3 regions of the Roseovarius mucosus genome follow, and region 1 is predicted to be linked to each of the others. Evidence: riboswitches for the same ligand, from Rfam matches in the RefSeq annotation. Region 1 holds a riboswitch; each other region holds the start of a gene.

The links. A riboswitch is a leader RNA that binds a small molecule or an ion and turns the genes downstream of it on or off. The one in region 1 is predicted to bind thiamine pyrophosphate.
Region 2: another riboswitch for thiamine pyrophosphate. It lies ahead of ROSMUCSMR3_RS19105 (ABC transporter ATP-binding protein); the one in region 1 lies ahead of thiC (phosphomethylpyrimidine synthase ThiC).
Region 3: another riboswitch for thiamine pyrophosphate. It lies ahead of thiD (bifunctional hydroxymethylpyrimidine kinase/phosphomethylpyrimidine kinase); the one in region 1 lies ahead of thiC (phosphomethylpyrimidine synthase ThiC).

The regions. Positions count from the first base shown of each region.
Region 1 covers NZ_CP020474.1:3,702,684-3,709,800, forward strand. The annotation lists gene gap (type I glyceraldehyde-3-phosphate dehydrogenase) at 1-1,004, opposite strand, end outside; gene ROSMUCSMR3_RS21490 (hypothetical protein) at 1,096-1,239, opposite strand; gene thiC (phosphomethylpyrimidine synthase ThiC) at 1,393-3,195, opposite strand; TPP riboswitch at 3,308-3,439, opposite strand; gene gap (type I glyceraldehyde-3-phosphate dehydrogenase) at 3,577-4,578, opposite strand; gene ROSMUCSMR3_RS21710 (nidogen-like domain-containing protein) at 4,821-7,117, opposite strand, start outside.
Region 2 covers NZ_CP020474.1:3,989,302-3,996,418, forward strand. The annotation lists gene ROSMUCSMR3_RS19090 (Abi family protein) at 1-791, opposite strand, end outside; gene ROSMUCSMR3_RS19095 (ABC transporter permease) at 1,186-1,929, opposite strand; gene ROSMUCSMR3_RS19100 (TenA family protein) at 1,926-2,582, opposite strand; gene ROSMUCSMR3_RS19105 (ABC transporter ATP-binding protein) at 2,595-3,320, opposite strand; TPP riboswitch at 3,366-3,465, opposite strand; gene ROSMUCSMR3_RS19110 (heme NO-binding domain-containing protein) at 3,593-4,195, shown strand; gene ROSMUCSMR3_RS19115 (GGDEF domain-containing protein) at 4,192-5,202, shown strand; gene bchO (alpha/beta fold hydrolase BchO) at 5,309-6,181, opposite strand; gene ROSMUCSMR3_RS19125 (magnesium chelatase subunit D) at 6,185-7,117, opposite strand, start outside.
Region 3 covers NZ_CP020474.1:1,968,508-1,975,624, forward strand. The annotation lists gene ROSMUCSMR3_RS09440 (ribonuclease HII) at 1-146, shown strand, start outside; gene ROSMUCSMR3_RS09445 (site-specific DNA-methyltransferase) at 243-1,355, shown strand; gene ROSMUCSMR3_RS09450 (MmgE/PrpD family protein) at 1,439-2,803, opposite strand; TPP riboswitch at 2,933-3,035, shown strand; gene thiD (bifunctional hydroxymethylpyrimidine kinase/phosphomethylpyrimidine kinase) at 3,082-3,876, shown strand; gene ROSMUCSMR3_RS09460 (FAD-dependent oxidoreductase) at 3,873-4,859, shown strand; gene thiS (sulfur carrier protein ThiS) at 4,843-5,040, shown strand; gene ROSMUCSMR3_RS09470 (thiazole synthase) at 5,042-5,812, shown strand; gene ROSMUCSMR3_RS09475 (thiamine phosphate synthase) at 5,812-6,408, shown strand; gene ROSMUCSMR3_RS09480 (HesA/MoeB/ThiF family protein) at 6,405-7,117, shown strand, end outside.

The DNA of each region.
Region 1 (7,117 bases):
GTTTCGAGGTGGCGGCCCATTTCGGCGGCGACATCGAGCATGCGGTTGGAAAAGCCCCATTCGTTGTCATACCAGCTGAGCACGCGGCACAGCCGTCCTTCCATCACCCGTGTCTGATCGGTGGCAAAGATCGAGCTGTGGGGATCGTGGTTAAAGTCCGAGGAGACAAGCGGGCGGCTGGTAACATCGAGCACGCCCAAAAGCGCGCCGTTGGCGGCACCGCTGACGGCGGCGTTGATCTCGTCCACGCTGGTGTCGCGCGCGGCCTCGAATGTCAGGTCCACGACGCTGACATTGGGGGTGGGCACGCGGATGGCGGTGCCGTCGAGCCGCCCGGCGAGGGCGGGCAACACGAGGCCCACGGCACGGGCAGCGCCGGTGGTGGTGGGGATGATGTTGAGCCCCGCCGCGCGGGCGCGGTAGAGGTCCTTGTGCATGGTGTCGAGCGTTGGCTGGTCGCCGGTGTAGCTATGGATCGTGGTCATGAAACCACGGGTGATGCCGATGCTTTCATGCAGCACCTTGGCCAAGGGGGCGAGGCAATTGGTGGTGCAAGAGGCGTTGGAAACGATCACATCCTTGGCGGTCAGGTCCGTGTGGTTGACGCCGTAGACCACGGTGCGATCGGCCCCGGCTGAGGGGGCCGAGACCAGAACGCGCCGCGCGCCGTTCTTGAGGTGGCGGGCGGCGGCGTCGCGGTCTGTAAAGATGCCGGTGCATTCCAGCACGATATCGACATCACCCCATGGCAGCGCTTCTGGGTCGCGCAGGGCGGTCACGCGCATCGGCCCGCGGCCTGCGTCAATCGTGTCGGCGGTGGTGGTGATCTGACCCCGAAAGCGGCCATGCACGCTGTCGAATTCGAGCAGATGGGCGTTTGTTTCGACCGGGGCCAGATCGTTGATGGCCACGACTTCGATGTCTTGGCGATCCGAGTCGAGCAAAGCGCGCAGCACGTTGCGTCCGATACGACCAAATCCGTTTATGGCAAGTTTCAGGGGCATGGCATCCTCCGAGAGTTATGTTAGCGCTAACAATTGACGGCGAACATAAACGAATTTCGAAACGAGTCAATGCGGAGGAGTGTCAGTTGCGTTATCGCCAAAAGGCGACATATTCGATCAGATCAATCAGCTTGCGCCCGAGGAACAGGGTGGATTGGCCATCGTTCAATATGACATCGGCACCGAGCGCCACCAGGACGATCCCCCCAAGGCCAATCGCGATTGTGTTGGTCATGCCGCGCGCCTTTGCCGTCTGCGTCCCGCAGGGTATGCAACAGAGGCTGCCGCCATGCAAGCCGGATCAAGGGCCGGGAGGGGGCTGGCCATAGGGCCGGAGGCGCAAAACGGCCCCCGGCGCCGGGCACCGGGGGCGTGCGATCAGGTCTGATCACTCGTCAAGGGGCAGGTAGATATCGCCGGCTTCGCGGAACTTTTCGGCCATCGCCGCCATACCCTCTTTCTGGGCCTCGGCGCGGATGTCGTGGCTGATCTTCATTGAGCAGAATTTCGGCCCGCACATCGAGCAGAAATGCGCCACCTTATGCGCCTCTTTGGGCAAGGTCTGATCGTGGAAGTCGCGGGCGGTTTCCGGGTCGAGCGAGAGGTTGAATTGATCCTCCCAGCGGAATTCAAAGCGCGCGCGGCTGAGCGCATCGTCACGCCGCTGCGCCCCCGGCAGGCCCTTGGCAAGGTCGGCGGCATGGGCGGCGATTTTGTAGGTGATGACGCCGGTTTTCACATCGTCGCGGTCGGGCAGGCCCAGATGTTCCTTGGGGGTGACATAGCACAGCATCGCACAGCCGAACCAACCGATCATCGCCGCCCCGATGCCACTGGTGATATGGTCATAGCCCGGCGCGATATCGGTGGTGAGTGGCCCAAGGGTGTAGAACGGGGCCTCGTGGCAGCATTCAAGCTGCTTCTCCATATTCTCTTTGATCTTGTGCATGGCGACATGGCCCGGCCCCTCGATCATCACCTGGCAATCCTTGCGCCATGCGATTTTCGTGAGTTCGCCCAGCGTCTCCAACTCGGCGAATTGAGCGGCGTCATTGGCATCGGCTATTGAACCGGGGCGCAGCCCATCGCCCAATGAAAAGCTCACGTCATATTGGCGACAGATGTCGCAGATGTCTTCGAAATGCTCATAAAGAAAGGACTCGCGGTGGTGATGCAGGCACCACTTGGCCATGATCGAACCGCCTCGGCTGACGATGCCTGTTACCCGATTTACCGTCATTGGCACCATGTGCAGGCGCACGCCCGCATGGATGGTGAAATAGTCCACGCCCTGTTCGGCCTGTTCGATCAGCGTGTCACGGAACACCTCCCATGTCAGGTCTTCGGCAATGCCATTCACCTTTTCCAGCGCCTGATAGATCGGCACGGTGCCGATGGGCACGGGGCTGTTGCGGATGATCCATTCGCGCGTGTTGTGGATGTTGCGGCCCGTCGAGAGATCCATCACCGTATCCGCCCCCCAGCGGATCGCCCAGACCAGTTTCTCGACCTCTTCTTCCATCGAAGAGGTGACGGCGGAGGTGCCCATGTTGGCATTGATCTTGACCAGAAAATTGCGGCCGATGATCATCGGCTCCAGTTCCGGGTGGTTGATATTTGCGGGGATGATGGCGCGGCCTGCCGCAATCTCTTGCCGGACGAATTCGGGGGTCACGTAGTCGGGAATATTCGCGCCCCAGTCGTTGCCGTCGCGGTGACAGGGTGTCAATTCCCGCAGCTGGTTTTCGCGGATGGCCACGAATTCCATCTCGGGCGTGATAAGGCCTGCGCGGGCATAGGCCAGTTGGGTGGGGGCCGCCCCCGGCTTGGCGCGCAGTGGCCGGTGCTGAACCGGAAACTCCGGCACCAGTCTATCGCCGGTGACAAAGCCGTTATCCTCGGGCTTGACGTGGCGGCCCTCGTAATCCTCCACAGTCCCGCGTGCCATGATCCACGAGCGGCGAAGCGGCGGCAAGCCTTGGCGAATATCGGTGGTGCGGTCCGGATCGGTATAGGGACCAGAGCTATCATAGACGGCCAGCGGTGCCTCGCCTGCGGTGGGATGGGTCGAGATTTCGCGCATGGGCACTGCGATTTCGGGATAGTGCTGGCCGGTCACATAGATTTTTCTAGAGGCGGGCAGAGGGCCCGTGGTCACGCTCGGGGTGATGTTCTGGGTGGGGACGTTCATTTTGGTGCTCCTCGAGTCAGTTTCTACAAAGAGACCAGATGAGCGTGGCAGGGAGGCAGGAGGGCAGCATATACGCCCCGGTTCAGGCCATGGGATCTGCCGGAACGTGGCATGATCGCGAGCCCTAGCTTCCTACGCCAGTATCAACTGGGTCAGGTTCAAAGGGTCGCGACACTGCAATATCTGCAAAGATGATTGCCAGCCGCCTCTCAGTCCCTCAGTTGGGACTCCCCTGCGTAGGAAAAGCGTATGCGGTAAGACAGGGCCGCGCAACCCGAAGTTTCGGGCTTGCGAGCTCAGAGGCAGATTGGCGGGTTCCAATGGCAAAGCGCCGGGCTGCGCGTATCGCGGCCCGGCGCTGCACAAAAAGTGAGGGCTTGTTTACTGCAACCGGCCCATGGCAACGGCGACATCGGCCATGCGGCAGGAAAAGCCCCATTCGTTGTCATACCATGCCAGCACCCGCACCAGACGGTTGCCGATCACTTTGGTCTGATCAGGGGCGAAGATCGAGCTTTCCTCGGTGTGGTTGAAGTCGATGCTGACCTTGGGTTCGGGATCATAGCCCAGAACGCCCTTCATCGCGCCAGCGGCGGCCTCGGCCACCACGGCGTTGACATCGGCCTTGGTCACGTCGCGCTTGGCGACAAAGGTCAGGTCCACCGCCGAGACATTGGGCGTGGGCACGCGGATGGCAGAGCCGTCGAGTTTGCCCGCGAGTTCCGGCAGCACCTCACCAAGCGCTTTGGCGGCCCCGGTCGAGGTGGGGATCATCGACATCGCGGCGGCGCGGGCGCGGTAGAGGTCATTGTGGCGTCGGTCCAGCGTCGGCTGGTCACCGGTATAGGCGTGGATCGTGGTCATGATGCCGCTCTCGATCCCGATCGTATCATTCAGCACCTTGGCCAGCGGCGCGAGGCAATTGGTGGTACAAGAGCCGTTCGAGATCATCCGCTCAGAGGCCAAGAGCGCGTCATGGTTGACGCCGTAGACCACGGTGCGATCCACGTTCTTGGCCGGGGCCGAAATCAGCACCTTGCGCGCGCCGCGCTCAAGATGGGTGCGGGCCTTGGCACCATCATTGAAATTGCCGGTGCATTCGAGCACCACATCAACCCCGTCCCAATCCAACTCGTTCATGTCATAGGTCGAGAACATCTGGATCGGGCCGCGACCGAGGTCCATCGTCTGGCCCTCGACGGTGATCGGATGGGCAAAGCGGCCATGCACGCTGTCATAGCGCATCAGATGCGCTGCGGTCTCAATCGGCCCGGTTGCGTTCACCTTGACCACCTTGATATCGTTGCGCAGGCTTTCCGAGATATGGGCAAGCGTGGCGCGACCGATACGGCCGAAACCGTTGATTCCTACGGTGATGGTCATGGGCGACTCCTGATAGCTGAATTGGCGTCCGTATAGACGGGGCAGAGGACGCCGGAAAGCGGTAAAAGTCGTTTTCCAGTTGGAATACAGGATGTTAGCGGTAACCTTGCGGGGGTTGGCGTGGCTTTGCTGGTGATTGCGCTAACGCAGGATGGCAGGTTTGGGCGATCGGAAGGCGCATATTTGCCGCCAAGACATAGGGGCGCCCGAGAGCGCCCCTGTCTTTGATCTGCCAGTCCGAACTAAAGGAACGTGAAATCATCCACCGTCAGTTGCGCGGCGGTGACGCCTTCGACGAGGATGGTGTTGCCATTCACCGTCATCTGCGCGCCGCCCGCCACGTCGACGATGTTCATCGCCGTGACGAAACCCGCCAGACCGTTGCCGCCGTTGTTGATGTTTTCAACGCCAGTATCGGGATCGAAACGGCGGATGAAGAAACTATCCAAACCGTCCTCGAAATCGGTGATCACATCCGCCTCGCCATCGAAGAAGGACGAAAAGACAAACTGATCAGCCCCGGTTCCGCCGGTGATCACATCGTTGCCAGCACCTGCATTGATCGTGTCATTGCCCGCGCCGCCATCGATGGTGTCGTTGCGCCCGCCGCCTGCGAGGAAGTCATTGCCCTCGCCGCCAAGGATGCTGTCGTCGCCTTCACCGCCGCCGACGCTGTCATTGCCCGCACCGGCATCAATGGTGTCCTGTCCGGTGCCGCCGCCGATATCATCCGCGCCCTCGCCGCCGTCGATGAGGTCATTGCCAAAGCTGCCCGACATGCTGTCGTTGCCATCGCCGCCCGAGAGCGTGTCATCGCCCGCGCCGCCTGCGACCACGTCATTGCCAGCCCCGCCGGTCACGGAATCCGCGCCAAAGCCGCCGCCCAGAATGTCGTCACCATCGCCACCGTCCAGGGTGTCATCCCCCAGACCGCCGCCGATATTGTCGTTGCCCGCCCCGCCAATGGCCAGATCATTGCCATCAGAGGACGAAATCCGGTCATCGCCAGCACCGCCGTCGAGGGTGTCATTGCCCTCGCCGCCGCTGAGCTGGTCATTCCCGCCGCGCCCCTCGAGCCGGTCATCGCCACCCAGACCGCTGAGCGTGTCGTCAAGCGTGGCCCCGAGCAGGGTGTCATTGCCTTCGGTGCCTTCGAGGTTGAGCGAGACCGGATCAGCGGTGGTGACGGTTTCGGTCACTGAGGCAGGCACCTCGGCGGCAGAGTCGAAGAACGAGCTATCGCCTGTCAGGGCAAAGTCGAGCACGGCGTTTTCGAAATTGGGCGTGCCTTGGATCAGGCCCGCATCGAGCGCCGCAGCAATCGCGGCGTCCCGCACCGCCGGGTCGAGCGTGTCGAGGCTGACAATCTCGCCGGGGAATTCGGGCAAGTAAAACCCATCAAGGCTTTCGCCCGCGTCATAGGTAAAGAGGCTGTCCGCCTCAGAGGCGACGCGCCAATCCTCGCGGTATTGACCGTAGAGATCGGCAAAGGCAAAGGGACGGGCCAGCACGGTGCCATCGGCGCGCGCGACATCATTGCTGGCGTCGCCGTCGCCATCGCCCAGCAGACCTTCGAGACGCCCCAGCAGCTCTTCGTTGAGGCGCACGTCGATATCGACCCGCCCATCGCGCACGATCACGCGCACCTGGCTGTCGCCATTGCCGACCACGTTATCTGCGCCCGCATAGACGATGATATAGGTATCGCCTTCACGGAAAATACGGTCATTGCCAACCGCGACAGAGCCGAAATCCTCAATCTCGGTGGCCACGCCGCCGATATGCAGCGGGGTCGTGTCATTGGCGTCGATCATCACTGCCGTGCCGCCGAGATTGGTGGCGATGGCCTGATTGACGCTGACGTTATCGCCCACTGGCACCATGCGCGCCTGAAGCTCGAAATCGCTGTCGGTGCCACGCAGCAGCACGAATTCGCCCGCCGCCTGGAAATCATAGCCGACGCCGTCGAGTGTCGCGAGATGCGGGTCACCCGCAACCCAACCGCCCGCGCCGACCGGCGGCAGAAGCGGGACGATAGAGTCGACCACGCCGCCGTTGCGCACGGCAAAGTTCCAGATGCCGATCAGTCCGGTATTGCCGGGGATCACATCCAGGCTGAGGATTTCATCCTGATTGCCGGATTGCGGCAGCTCAAAGAACGTGCCTTCGACGCCGGTGCCCGATGTATAGCCCGCGCGCGCAACCGTGCCGCCAAGGCCGTTGGTGCCGCCGCTGGCGTTGCCGGTTGTCCAGTTCACCTCTTCATAGCGGAACTGAATGTCGAAATCGCCATTGCCACGATCCGTGAGGATAAGTTGGAAGGCGTTGAGCAGGTCGGTGCGCGAGCTAAAGTAGCCGACATCGTCCCATGTGACGATAAGTTGGTCGCCCAGCGTGTTGAAATCCCAATGCACAAGGTTGCTGCCTTGCGAGTTTCCGCCCGGGGTTGGGGCAACTTCGCCGCCGCGGGTGTCGACATCCGCAAAGAACGGCGTGATGTTGGGGTTGTTGCTGACGCCTGTGATCACGTCGGGCGTGA
Region 2 (7,117 bases), 290 kb from region 1:
GCTTCAAAAATCGCCACTTGCCCATGCAGCAAATCACGCTGGGGCATGATCAGTTTAGCGAATGGACTCTCAACTGAAGGCTTTGTGCTGTAAAGATTGAGTGTGACGAAATCGATGGATTCAAGAGTTTTTCTAAGGCGAGCTCCATACACCGGCTCATGGTGGGCCAGCCGGTTTCGCATTTCGTAAATGACTTCGAGGTGGTCTGCGATATCTGATCGATCAAGCGTCTTGTTGGGGAAGACCTTTTTCAAAACTTGCTTCCAGAGCGTCTTTTCGTAATTCTCTGAAAACATCCGCTTCCAAAAGAAGATAGTGAGCTGAGCGATCACCTGACTGTCGGGCACGGTGATCATGGATTGGCGCCTTTTGGCAATCGTTCGGTGATTTACATTTTGTGGCACACCATTGGAATATGCTTGGACATCCAAGGCGGTCTTTTGATCCCCAGTCATTTTCGAATACGCTGCTCGTTGTGCTTGCTGCGTGGCCTTCCCGATGGACCCGGTTTCCAAGGACGCCCACCTGAACGTGTTTGGGGGAGGTGTGCGTAACCAATGGCTCCCTCCAAATTTGTTGTTCATGGCGTGGCAAACGGCATTACGCAGGGAAACTTCGATTAACCCTGTGACGGCCATGATCGATACACCCAAGCTCATGGTAGTTTGATGGAGCTCTATCGCATCCTCGGGAGCCCCTGACTTCGTTAGCCCCTGGAAGGTCGCTAGCCTTTCAGCTGAGAGCAAGTTTTGTATTACCTGCATGTCAGCCGCTGACAGAAATCTTGACATTTACTGTGCTTCTCACTAAACTCAGCATTGAAACGTCGGGATACGGTCGGCAGCGCGCTTGTTCGTGACGGACCCCCGACGCTCTAGCTGGGCCGCCCAAAGGGTGGCCTTAAGCTTTTTAAGCTTATCATACCTATACCAACGCCGTATTTGCAAAGCCTCAGGACGACGGCTGACTTGTATGGCCAAAAACGGTCGTTCTTGATAATTACGGTTCGACTTTCGAAATCTTTGCAGAATCTTGTCCACAAGCCCTCGGCGAAACTCAACTTGATTTTGGCAGGTTTGGGCCCATTCCTGAAATCCGGCCATTCGCGCAAAGCTTAGCATCATGCAGTTTGGACACAAAGCGGAATCCAACGTTAGGCCGCGATACCGCGCGAAACGCTTCTCCTCACCCCACCGCCTTGCCATCCAGCCACTTTCGACACCCACGGTCCACCCCGGCGTGCAGGAGGAGCGTCAGCACTGCCAGCACGATGAGGGCCGCGAACATGAGGTCGATCTTGGCGCGGCCATTGGCCAGCAGCATGAGATAGCCCAGCCCTTTGGAGGCCCCCACCCATTCGCCGATGATCGCCCCGATGGGGGCATAGACGGCCGCGAGGCGCAGACCCGAGGCAAAGCCCGGCAGGGCGGCGGGCACGCGGATATGCCACATGAGCCGCGCGCGGTTCGCCCCCATGACGCGCGCGAGGTCGAGCCACTGCGGCGGCGTGCGCATCAGCGCGTCAAAAAAGGCCGATGTGACCGGGAAATAGATGATGAGGAGCGCCATCGCGACCTTGGACCAGAGGCCATAGCCCAACCAGAGCGTGAGGATGGGCGCGAGGGCAAAGACCGGGATCGCTTGGGAGAATACCATGATCGGGCGGATGAGCCGGCGCGCCATGGGCGAAGAGGCCAGACCAATCGCCGAAAGACCGCCCAAGATTGCGCCCAGGGCCAGACCGATCAACACCTCTGCCGCCGTTATGGTGGCATGATGGGCAATCAGCGCGCGGCTGGCCCAGAGGGTTTCCGCCACGCGGCCCGGCCCGGGCAGAATGAAGGGCGGCAGCGCCGCGAGCGTCACCAGCGCCTGCCAAAGCACGAGTGCAAGGGCTGTCGAACTTGCGATGGTGACAAGGCGGCTCATGCGGCGGGGTATCCGGCAAGGGCCGCGTCAAAGAAGGCGCGTTCGAGACGTGTTGCCGTAACAAAGGCGGATTGCGCGGCGGCTTGATCCTCGGGGGTGAGGCTGGGCCAGACCTGATCAAGCTGACCGCGCAGATAGGTCACAACCCCCTCGAACCCCGGCCCGCTGTGCAGGGTGATCCATTCCCCGAACCAGAACGGCAGGTCTGCGGCGCGGTTCGCGTGCGGGCTGGCCCAATCCAGATAGGTCCATTCGGCCACGCTGAGGACCGCAATCATCTGCGCATAGCTGCCTGATTTTGCCGCCGCGCGCATCAGTGCCTGAAATTCGGCTGTGATCGGATGGGGCGTTACAGGCGGCTCAGTTGTTCCGCCAAGCGCCGCGATTGCGCGCAGGAAATAGGTATTCTCTGGCCCCGAGATCAGCCCGAGAAACTGTGCCGCCGGGATCGCATCGGGCAGGCTGGGCGCATGGGCGATGGCAGAGGCCAGAAGCCGCACGAAATCCTCGATAAAAAGGTAATCCTGTTGCAGATAGGCGAGCATGCGGGCCTTGGGCAACGTGCCCGCCGCAAGCTGATCGGTGAAGGGGTGCCGGGTGGCGGCCTGCCAATCGGTGGCCACAAGGGATTTGAGGTGTTCGGTGGGGTGCATCTTTTTCTCCTGTCAGGCGGGGGCGCGCAGGCGGGCCAAAAGACGGCCCTGCGCCGCGAGAGTTTCGGGGTCATCCACGGCGCGTGGCACCGGGGCTGCGGGCGGGGTCACATCCTCTAGCCCGGTTTCGGTAAGGATGTGGATGGCATGGCCCATGCGCGCGGCCTCAGCCGGGTCATGTGTGACCATCAGGACTGTGCGTCCTGCCAGATGGGTGGCCGAAAGATCCTGCATCTGCGCGCGGGTGCGGGCATCGAGCGCCGAAAACGGCTCGTCCAGCAAAACGATGGGGCGGTCCTCCATCAACGTGCGGGCCAGTGCCACGCGCTGTTTCTGCCCCCCCGAGAGCGCATGAGGCCGCTTGTCTGCATGGTCGGCCAGACCGACCCGCGCCAGCATCTCGCGCGCGCGCGCCACGTCGCGCGACATCCCGCGCAGCCGCGCCCCAAGCGTTACATTGCCCAGCACATCGAGCCACGGCATCAGCATGTCGCCCTGTGCCATCAGCGCCATGCGCCCTGACAGTGGCCCGCCATCAGAGGCTGTGATCGTGCCAGTAAACTCTGTCACCTCATCCACCCCGGCGATCAGGCGCAGCACCGTGGTTTTGCCCACGCCCGAAGGGCCGAGCAGGCAAGTGATGCGCCCGGCGGACAAGGTCAGCCGCAGTGGGCCAAATACCGGTACAGCGCCAATCCGGGCGTGGCCATCAAGGGTCAGACTGGGCGGGGCGGACATGCGCGGCCTCTTCAAACAGGGCTCGCGGGCAGGGGGATGGCGCGCCGCTGCGCGGTTTCCGTTCCCTCCGCCGGTGCGAGCCGGATCAGGTTCGATGGGTTGGTGCAAGACCTCTCAGCCCCAAGGGGCACCCCAACGGATGCCTCAGATGTAGCCGCAGCGCTCTGAGATGACAAGGGCGCGATAGGGGCTGCAATATACTGAGGATTTTAGATGTTCAGGGGGCTTTAACCCTTGGCTGTCAGGATGCAGGCATCTGAGAGGAGGGTGTCATGCACGGGCTGGTCAACCGCGCGATTGAGCGATTTGTCAGGGATACCTATGGGCGCGATGTCTGGATCGGCACGATTCAACGGTTGGACCTGGGTTTTACCGAGTTTGAAGCGATGATGGTCTACGAGGCGCGCATCACCGAACAGGTGTTGATCGCGGTTGGCGCGCGATTGGCGCGCAGGCGTGACGATCTGCTTGAGGATATCGGTACCTATCTGGTCTCGCACCCCGCGACCGAGGCGCTGCGCCGTCTGTTGCGCTTTGGGGGGGTGGATTATGTGGAGTTTCTGCATTCTCTTGATGATCTGCCAGAGCGCGCGCGCCTTGCAGTCGCCGATCTGGGGCTGCCTGCGCTGGAATTACAAGACCGGGGGGCGGGGGTTTATGCTCTGCATGTGGGGCTGCCCAAGGGGCATGATCTGCGGCTTGGCCCGGTGGTGGTCGGGCTTTTGCGCGCCATGGCGGATGACTATGGCGCGCTTGCGCTGGTCGAGCATCAGGGGGATGGCGCGGACTATGAAATCATTGAGGTGCGTTTGTTGGATGAGGGGTTCGCGCATGGGCGGGCCTTTGCTCTGGGGCTTGGGGAAAGCGCGGCATGACTGTTCAGGATAGGGGGCTTTTGCCGCTGCTTGCGGGGCTTTGCCCGATGCATGCGGTTCTGGATGCCGAGGGCCATCTGGTGCAGGCGGGGCCAACCTTTGCCAAGCTCTTTGGTGCGCGCGCGCTGCAGGGCATGCGGTTTCTGGATCTGATCGAACTGCGCCGCCCGCATCAGGCGGGGAATATGGCGGATCTTCTGGCCTCCGCCGGGGCGCGGCTTCGGCTGCGGCTGCGCGCGGCCCCCCATACGGCGCTCAAGGGCGTGCTTTTGCCATTACCGGGGGGCGGGGCGGTGGTGAATCTCTCGTTCGGGATTTCCGTGGTCGAGGCGGTGCGCGACTTTGACCTGACCGGCGCTGACTTTGCGGCGACGGATCTGACGACCGAGATGCTCTATTTGATCGAGGCAAAATCCGCCGCGATGGACGCCTCGCGCAAGCTGAACCTGCGCTTGCAGGGCGCACGCATTGCCGCGGAAGAGCAGGCGTTTACGGATATGTTGACGGGGCTGCGGAACCGCCGCGCCCTTGACCATGTGCTGGATCGGTTGATGCAGAGTGAGCAGGATTTCGCGCTGCTGCATCTCGATCTCGATTTTTTCAAACAGGTGAATGACACATTGGGCCATGCGGCGGGCGATCATGTGCTGCAAGAGGTGGCGCGGCGCCTGCGCGACGAGGTGCGCAGCGATGATTTGATTGCCCGTGTGGGGGGCGATGAATTCGTGATCCTGCTGCTTGGCATGACAGAGCGGGCACCCGTGGGCGATTTGGCAGATCGGATGATTGCCCGGCTGGAAAAGCCGGTTCCCTATCGCGCGCAGCACTGTCGGATTTCCGGCAGTATCGGCATCACGCTTAGCTGTGCCTATGACAGCCCCGAACCCGTGCGGATGATGGCCGATGCCGATCTGGCGCTCTATGCTGCCAAGGGGCGGGGTCGCGGCTGTGCGCGGTTTCACGAAAGCCCATTGCCACGCGCGGCCCCGGCGCATGGCATCGCCTGAGCGCTTAACGCAGTTTCAGAGAAAGTTGACAGGCTTTCCCTGTAGGACATCGCGCCAAATCAAACAGCCACACCGTTTCGGTGTTTCACCGTAAACCCGAAGCGCATCAGTCGGGCCAGTTGCCCGGATCAAGGATTGCGGCCAGAACGCGCGCGGCATCCTCTTCTTGGGCCACATGGCCAAGGCCATCCAAAGACAGCGTGCGCGCCCGTGGCATCTGCGCGGCGGCGCGCGCGGAGGTTTCTGGCGGGACGGCCAGATCGCTGGTGCCCGTGATCAAGAGGCAGCGATTGGGGATCGCGCCCAGCCGGGTCAGAAGCGGGGCGACATCCCATTGGGCCATCATTTGCAAGGTGCCATCGACATGCGCACGGTCCCCGATCAGCCGCGCATAGAGCATCAGCCCCTCGGGCGTGAGGCGCGATCCGGTGCTCTCGATCAGGCGGCGGGCGCGGGTGAGTTTGTCGGTGCCAAGGGTAAAGAGCGTGGGCGTCAGCGGATTGAGTGCCAGAACCTTGGCGAGAACCGGAAAGAGCCAGCCCGCCACGCCCTCGAACGGGCCAAGGGCCGCGTTGACGCAGGCAATATCGGGCGGCTGGTCTGTGGGCGTCCTCAGCCGCGTGGCGAGTTCCAGCGCGATGGCCCCGCCTGCGGAATGGCCGAGGATCAGATCGGGGTGCCACCCCTCCGACTGGCAAAGCGCCGCGATATCCCCGGCCATGCCGGGCAGGCCCAGCCGCCGCCGGTCTCCCGCGCGCGAGAACCCCTGACCGGGAAGATCCAGCGCAATGACCCGGTGGCTTAGCGCCAAAAGCGGCATCAGATCGCGCCAACTATGGGTCGAGGCCCCCGCCCCGTGCAGCAAAAGGGCAAGAGGACCGTTGCCCATTTCCTGCAGATGCCATTGGTGGGGGGGATGGTGAATGCGGCGCGACTGGGCGTTGAGCGGCCAAGTCGCCAGATCGCGCTGCCAGTCCATCGCCTAGACCCCGAGGGCTGAGGTGACAGCCGTCGAAATTCGCCGGGCATCCGCGCGCGGCAAGGGCAGGTGGCGGGCGTTCATTTCCGCCGCGAGATGGGCGGGCTCTGGCCCCGGACGGGCGGAAATGTCAATCACGATGGCGGGCAGGCCCTGCGCGCGCCAGAGCCGCGCCATCGTGCTGGTGTCTTTGGCCGCCTCGGCGCGGTCACCGCGCCCGTCGAGCGTAATGTTGGCGCGGGCATCCGTCAGCAGGGCAAGCGTTGGGCTTAGCCCATGCGCCTCGGACTGGCGGGCAAGGGTGAGCGCCGCGCCAAGAGCCGCCGCAAGCGGGGTGCCGCCACCCCCGGGCAAGCTGCCCAGACGCCGCTTGGCCTGCACCAGCGCGCGGGTGGGCGGCAGAATGAGGTCGGCGCCCATGCCGCGAAACGCGATCAGCGCCACTTGGTCGCGCCGGGAATAGGCCTCGGCCAGCAAGAGCTCAACCGCGCCCTTGGCCTCGGCCAGCCGTGCCAGCGCCGAAGAGCCAGAGGCATCGACCGCGAAGATCACCAATCGGTCGGCGCGATCCTCATAGCGTTTGAGGTGGATGTCAGCGGCATGGATGATCACGCCCGGTGCATCGGGGCGGGCGCGGCGGCGCAGCGGCTGCCACGGGGCTGCGGCGCGCAGCGTCGCAATGAGATCAATGCGCCCGCGCCCATCCGGTGCACCTTGCCGTGCAGGTAGGGGCCGACCGCGTTGATGCGCCTTGCGCCGGGCACCGGCACCCGAGCCTGCCGCACGCCGCGTGGCACCGCGTTGGGCCAGTTGATCCAGCAGCGCGGGGGGCAAAAGGGCTGCCACCGCAGCGATGAGCAAGTCATCTGGGATGTCGGGTGTTTCGCTTTGGCTTTGATCTTCGGGTTCGGGCGGTGTGTCGGGTTGTTCTGGTTC
Region 3 (7,117 bases), 1.7 Mb from region 1:
AACAGTTCCCCGGCTATGGCTGGGAACGGAACGCCGGATACCCGTCGAAAAGCCACAGAGAGGCGCTCCTAAATCTTGGTGTGACCCCACATCATAGACGTTCGTTCAAGCCGGTGCACAACATATTGTATCAAGAAAATAACTAACCCTCTGATTCAAAAAAGAATTTGACGGCGAATCGGGTTTGACTCATCTTGGTCTCCAACGACCAGAGCGCAGAAGCGCCGGGACAGAGGCAGAAGATGACGACAATGACCAAAGCCAAGGGCGCGCCTGCGCTCCCTCTCAATACGATTATCGCCGGGGATTGCATCGAGGTGATGAACAGCTTGCCAGAGGCAAGCGTTGATCTCATCTTTGCTGATCCGCCTTATAATCTACAACTCAAGGGCGACCTGCATCGACCCGACAATAGCCAAGTGGATGCGGTCGATGATGCTTGGGACCAATTTGCAAGTTTCGCCGCCTACGACAAGTTCACCCAAGACTGGCTCAAGGCGGCGCGCCGCTTGCTCAAACCTCATGGGGCAATCTGGGTCATCGGCTCTTATCACAACATCTTTCGGGTCGGTGCGGCGCTGCAGGATGCGGGCTATTGGATCCTGAACGATGTGATCTGGCGCAAATCCAACCCGATGCCGAATTTTCGCGGCAAGCGCCTGACCAACGCCCACGAAACGATGATCTGGGCGTCGAAATCCGAGGGTGCGAAGTACACCTTCAATTACGAGGCGCTGAAATCGCTCAACGACGGGGTGCAGATGCGCTCGGATTGGGTGCTGCCGCTCTGCACCGGGCATGAGCGGCTCAAGGATGACAACGGCGACAAGGCGCATCCGACGCAAAAACCCGAGAGCCTGTTGCACCGCGTTCTTGTTGGATCGACCAATCCCGGCGATGTCGTACTGGACCCGTTTTTTGGCACGGGCACCACAGGTGCCGTGGCCAAGATGCTGGGCCGCGATTACATCGGGATTGAACGTGAGGCGGCCTATCGCGGTGTTGCGGAAAAGCGGCTTGCGAATATCCGTAAATTCGACCGCGACGCGCTTCAGGTTTCGACATCCAAACGGGCAGAGCCCCGTGTGCCCTTTGGTCAGTTGATCGAGCGCGGAATGTTGCGCCCCGGTGAGGTTCTGACCTCGATCAACGGCAAAGCGGCCAAGGTGCGTGCCGATGGCACATTGGTGGCCGATGGCGTTAACGGCTCGATCCATCAGATCGGTGCGCATCTCGAAGGCGCACCCTCGTGCAACGGCTGGACCTATTGGTGCTTCAAGCGCGAGGGCAAGGTGGTGCCCATCGACGTGCTACGCCAGCAAATTCGCTCGGAAATGGAAGAGCGTCCAAACTGATTACCTAGACACCGCCGGTGCCCAAGGCCTGACTTTCTCGGGCACCATTGACTTGCCCCGCCCTCATGGCGGGGCTTTTTTTGTCATCGGTCCGGTGCAGGCGTGACCAGATCAGCCATCTCGGAAAAAAGCATATCTGGCTGCAACAGTCTGTGTTTTATATCCCAAAGCGCCGCAATGCGCCCCTCCGACAGCACATGCCCGGCCATCGCACCCAGCTTGGCGCGCACGTCCGCTTCGGGCATAGGGGCCTCTGGGCCGCCACGCGCGTTGGCATCGCCTGAGGTCAGTCGCCGCCCGTCCTGCAGGATCGCTGTCACATCAGACCAGCGCCCGCCGGGAAAGCGGGCAGAATGGCGCGGTTCTTCACGCACCGTGATCCGCGCGTGCAGGCCGGCGACCTCCGGATCATTCAGGCCCGAACCGGTGATGTGCTCTGGCCCGATGCGCCCATGCACCAGCAGCGTGGCAAGCGCAAAGCCCAGCGAATACTGCGCCTCGCTCGTCGTCTTGGGAAGGCCCGGAAAAAGGGCGGCGGATTGGGCAAATGTCGCCACTTCAAGCCGCTCAATCTCTGCGGCGCGCAGCCCTTGCTCAACCATCAGCACACGCACCCCTTCCAGCGCGCCATGCGCCCAACGGCAAATCGGATAGGGTTTGATGTAGTTGCGCAGGATGGTCCAATCCTGTCCCAAATCTTCCCAAATATGCGCCACGTCTTCTCTCTCTACCGTAATCGCGGGCGCGCCGGTAAAGCCGCGTTCTGCAAGAAACAGTGACGAAATTCCTACAAGCGCCCCCATTCCCGATCCGTCATGCAACATGGTAGGATTGGCAATTTCGCGCATCATCTGGCTGCGCGGCCCATGATATTCCGCGATCCCCAGAGCCTCGCGCAACACATCCGAGGTCTGCCTGCGCAGATGCGCCCCAAGGGCCGCAACACCCAGCGCATTCCAAGCGCCCGAGGTATGGTAATCGCTGACCGTGGCATGAAGCGCCACACCGGCCCGTGCCGCCACCTCATAGCCCATCGCAAGCGCAGTGAGCGCCTGCCGCCCGGTCAACTGTGGATGCTGCCCAGCATAGGCAAAGAGCGCCGGCACCAACGCGCAGCCGATATGCCCTTTGGTCGGGTTGTAGCCGTCATGCCCATCAAGATTGTCGATCTGCGTAGCAAGCGCCCAAGCCGCCCCAGGCACTGCACAGGTTCGCCCGTCAAATAGCAAAGTTGCGCTGTGTTTGTCACTAGACGCCGCATGAAACTCTACCGCGAAATCGCGTGCAATCTGACCAACCTCCAGTGTCGCAGCCCCCGCAGCGACGCCGAGCGTGTCAATCAGCAGGAGGGCAATACGCTCCAGCACCTCTTGCGGAACGTCAAGCGCGGGATCGAGCACGAATTTCGCGACGCGGTCGAATTGAGGGCGGTCTAGAACACAGGACATCTGAGCAACTTTCTGCAAGAGGGACTGCCCCAAAGTGGCGTGTTTACACGCCGGTTTGACGGCTGTTTGCGACATTTCCTGTCTCGCATTCTCCTCTTGCAGCGCGCAGAACCGGCTGTTAGCAATCAGGCATATCCGTTGGGGTGCCCGTGTTCAGGGCTGAGAGGTGCAAAGCCAACCCATCGAACCTGATCCGGGTGATGCCGGCGTAGGGAACGGACCTCAGCACGCCCGGTGCGCACTCCGTCCGTTTCCCCGCAAGATGAGAGGAACGGCAGATGATTGCCACAGCTTTGACAATCGCGGGCTCCGACAGCGGCGGCGGCGCGGGTATTCAGGCAGATCTCAAGACGTTTTCGGCACTGGGCGTCTATGGAACGAGCGTGATTACCGCCGTGACAGCCCAAAACACCTGTGCGGTGACCGATGTGCATCCCATCCCTAACGCGACTGTTGAAGCACAGATTTTAGCTGTTTTAGGCGATATCAGGGTCGATTGTATCAAGATCGGCATGCTGGGCGACGCAGGTCTCATAGAAACAGTGGCGCGGGCTCTGGCCGAATATCATGGCCCCATCGTCCTTGATCCCGTGATGGTCGCAAAATCCGGCGCGCGCCTTTTGCCGGACGCTGCGCGTGCCGCCCTCGTGGAACACCTTGTGCCACGTGCCGATCTCCTCACCCCGAACCTGCCAGAGGCGGCAGCACTTTTGGGCATGTCAGAGGCGCGCGACAGTACGGAAATGCAGGCGCAGGGCGCGCTTCTGCGGGACATGGGTGCCGTGGCCGTCTTGATGAAGGGCGGGCACGCGCAAGGCGAGACTTGCACCGATTGGCTGATTGCTGACGCAACATACCGCCTCGACGCCCCCCGCATCGCCACGCGCAACACCCACGGCACTGGCTGCACGCTATCATCGGCCATTGCGGCACATCTCGCAAAGGGACTAACCTTGCCAAAAGCGGTTGAGGCTGCGCATGGCTGGTTGCATCGCGCCATTCTCGCCGCAGATGCCCTGGAAATTGGCAAGGGCCATGGCCCGGTGCACCACTTTCACGAGGTTTGGACATGACAGGGCCTGTCACCATCCGGGGCGCGGGCATCGTTGGCCTCTGCGTGGCAACCGACCTTGTCGCGCGTGGCATTGACGTTATTTTACGCGATCCCGCACCATCACCCGGCGCGCATGCCTGCTCTTGGTGGGCGGGCGGCATGCTGGCCCCATTTTGCGAGGGCTTTTCCGCAGAAGAGCCGGTGGTGCGATTGGGTCAAGCGGCCGCCGATTGGTGGGCGGCACAGGGAGTTGAGGTAATCCGACGGGGCTCGCTCGTTGTCACCTTGCAGCGCGACCGCCGCGAACTGGACCAATTCGCCCGCCGAACCATGGGGCATCGATTTGTAACAGGCGAAGAATTGGCCATGTTAGAGCCGCATTTGGTTGAGCGCCACGACCGCGCACTGTTCTTTCCTGATGAGGCGCATATCAATCCTCGCGCGGCACTGCATCACCTGCACAAGCGCCTGGTGGACGCAGGCGTGCGATTCGAACAAGATGCGGCAGAGCCTCATGGTTCAGTGATCGACTGTCGCGGCCTCGCCGCGCAGGACAGTTTGCCCGATCTGCGGGGGGTCAAGGGAGAGATGCTGGTGCTGCGCAGCCGTGATGTGACCCTGACAAGGCCCATTCGCCTGTTGCACCCGCGGTTTCCACTCTACATCGTGCCACGGGGCGATGGTGTATTCATGCTGGGTGCGACACAGATCGAGAGCACAGAGCGCGGCCGTGCCTCGGCTCGGTCCGTGATGGAGCTGCTGTCGGCTGCCTATGCTCTGCACCCCGCTTTTGGCGAGGCGGAGGTGCTGGAAATTGGCGCTGATGCGCGCCCTGCTTTCCCCGACAACCTTCCGCGCCTTTCCCGCAAGGGGGGCACAGTTTATGTCAACGGCCTCTTTCGCCACGGCTTCCTCTTGTCGCCTGCGGTGGCGCGTATGGCAGCAGAGATGGTCTCGGGCGATACTCAGACACCGGAGTTTTATCATGAAGATCACGGTTAACGGCACTGTGCAGGACACCGCTGCACCATCGCTTGATGCGTTGCTGATCGAGCTGGGTTATGGCGCGGCCAAGGTGGCGACTGCAGTGAACGAAAGTTTTGTTCCTGCTGCAATGAGACCAGAACAGAGACTGAATGACGGCGACCGGATCGAAATCGTCGCACCACGGCAAGGGGGCTGACATGCCTGTATTCTACGAGACCGAGATCACCTCGCGGCTGATGCTAGGCACTGCGCAATATCCCTCGCCCGCGATCCTCGCCGATGCCTTCAAACGCTCTGGCGCGGGCATCGCCACCGTCTCTGTGCGGCGTGAGGCAGGGGGCGAGCGCGCGGGCCAAGCGTTTTGGGATATGATCCGCGACCTTGATGTGCGCGTGCTGCCCAATACCGCCGGCTGCCATTCGGTCCGGGAGGCTGTAACAACGGCTCAGATGGCGCGGGAACTGTTTGACACGCGCTGGATCAAGCTTGAGGTGATCGGCCACGCCGACACCCTGCAGCCAGACCCCTTTGGTCTGGTCGAAGCGGCGCGCATCCTGACCGAGGACGGATTTCAGGTGTTTCCTTATTGCACCGAAGACCTTGTGCTCTGCGAGCGCCTGGTAGAGGCGGGATGCCAGGTGTTGATGCCTTGGGGCGCCCCGATTGGTACGGGGCTTGGCCTCAATAACATCTACGGCCTTCGCTCTTTGCGTGCGCATTTCCCCGATCTGCCGCTGGTGATCGACGCAGGCCTAGGCCTGCCAAGCCAAGCGGCGCATGCGATGGAACTAGGCTATGACGCAGTGCTGCTTAACACAGCCGTGGCCAAGGCAGGCGATCCGGCGTCGATGGCCGACGGGTTCGCCCGCGCATTGGAGGCAGGGCGCCTTGCCTATGAGGCCGACCCGATGGAGCCGCGCGATATGGCCGCCCCCTCGACCCCCGTGTTAGGAAGGGCCTTTACCTGATGTCTCTGCCGCGTTTCTATCCGATTTTCGATCACACGGACTGGCTTCGCCGCGTGCTGCCACTTGGTGTTAAACTCGTGCAGTTGCGCATCAAGGATCTTACGGGCGAGGCCTTGAACGCGCAAATTACGCAGGCAGAGAGCCTATGTCGGACCCATGGTGCCACTCTCGTGGTCAACGATCATTGGCAAGCCGCGATTGATACAGGCGCGACTTGGGTGCATCTGGGGCAGGAGGATCTCGACACCGCCGACATTCCCGCCATGCGCCGTGCCGGGCTGAAGCTGGGGCTTAGCACCCATGATCATGCGGAGCTTGACCGGGCTCTCTCGCACGATCCTGATTACGTGGCGCTTGGTCCGGTCTATCCCACCATCCTGAAAAAGATGAAGTGGCACGAACAGGGTCTGGACAAGTTGACCGAATGGAAGCGCCTGATCGGCGACGTTCCCTTGGTCGCCATCGGGGGCATGTCGGTTGAGCGGGCGGGTGGGGCCTATGCGGCCGGGGCGGATATCGTGTCTGCCGTGACAGATATCACGCTCAATCCCGACCCCGAGGCGCGGGTGCAGCACTGGATTGAGGTCACGCGATGACCCGTTATGCACGTCAGATCGCCCTGCCCGCGTTTGGGGTTGCTGGTCAGGATCGGCTTGCGGCGGCGCATGTGCTGGTGGTGGGTGCGGGCGGCTTGGCCGCCCCGGTGCTGCAATACCTCGTGGGCGCAGGTGTGGGGCGCATCACGCTGATGGATGGCGACCGGGTCAGTCTCAGCAACTTGCACCGTCAAACGCTGTTTCGCATGGCGGATATCGGCCAACCAAAGGCGCAGGTTGCCGCGGCACACATGACCTTGCTAAATCCAGATTGCAAGATTTCAGCCGTATTAGAGCCGCTTGATCCGGTCAATGCACCGGGCCATGTCGCGGTCGTTGATCTTGTGCTCGACTGCGCTGACAGTTTCGCGGCAAGTTACATATTGTCCGACACCTGCCATGGCTTGGGCAAGCCGCTGATCAGCGCGTCCATCGTTGGCACCTCTGGCTACGTCGGTGGCTTTTGCGGCGGCGCGCCCTCGTTGCGTGCGCTGTTTCCGGACCTGCCAGACCGATTAGGCAGTTGCGATGCTGATGGCGTGTTTGGTCCCGCTGTCGGTGTTATGGGCAGTCTTCAGGCGCAGATGGCAATCGCGATTTTAGCCGGAATAGAGCCTGATCCATTGGGGCAGCTTGTGACCTTTGAGGCGATCGGTTCCCGCTTCGGCGGCTTCCGCTTTGACAAAGCACCAGAGCCAGAGGATGGATT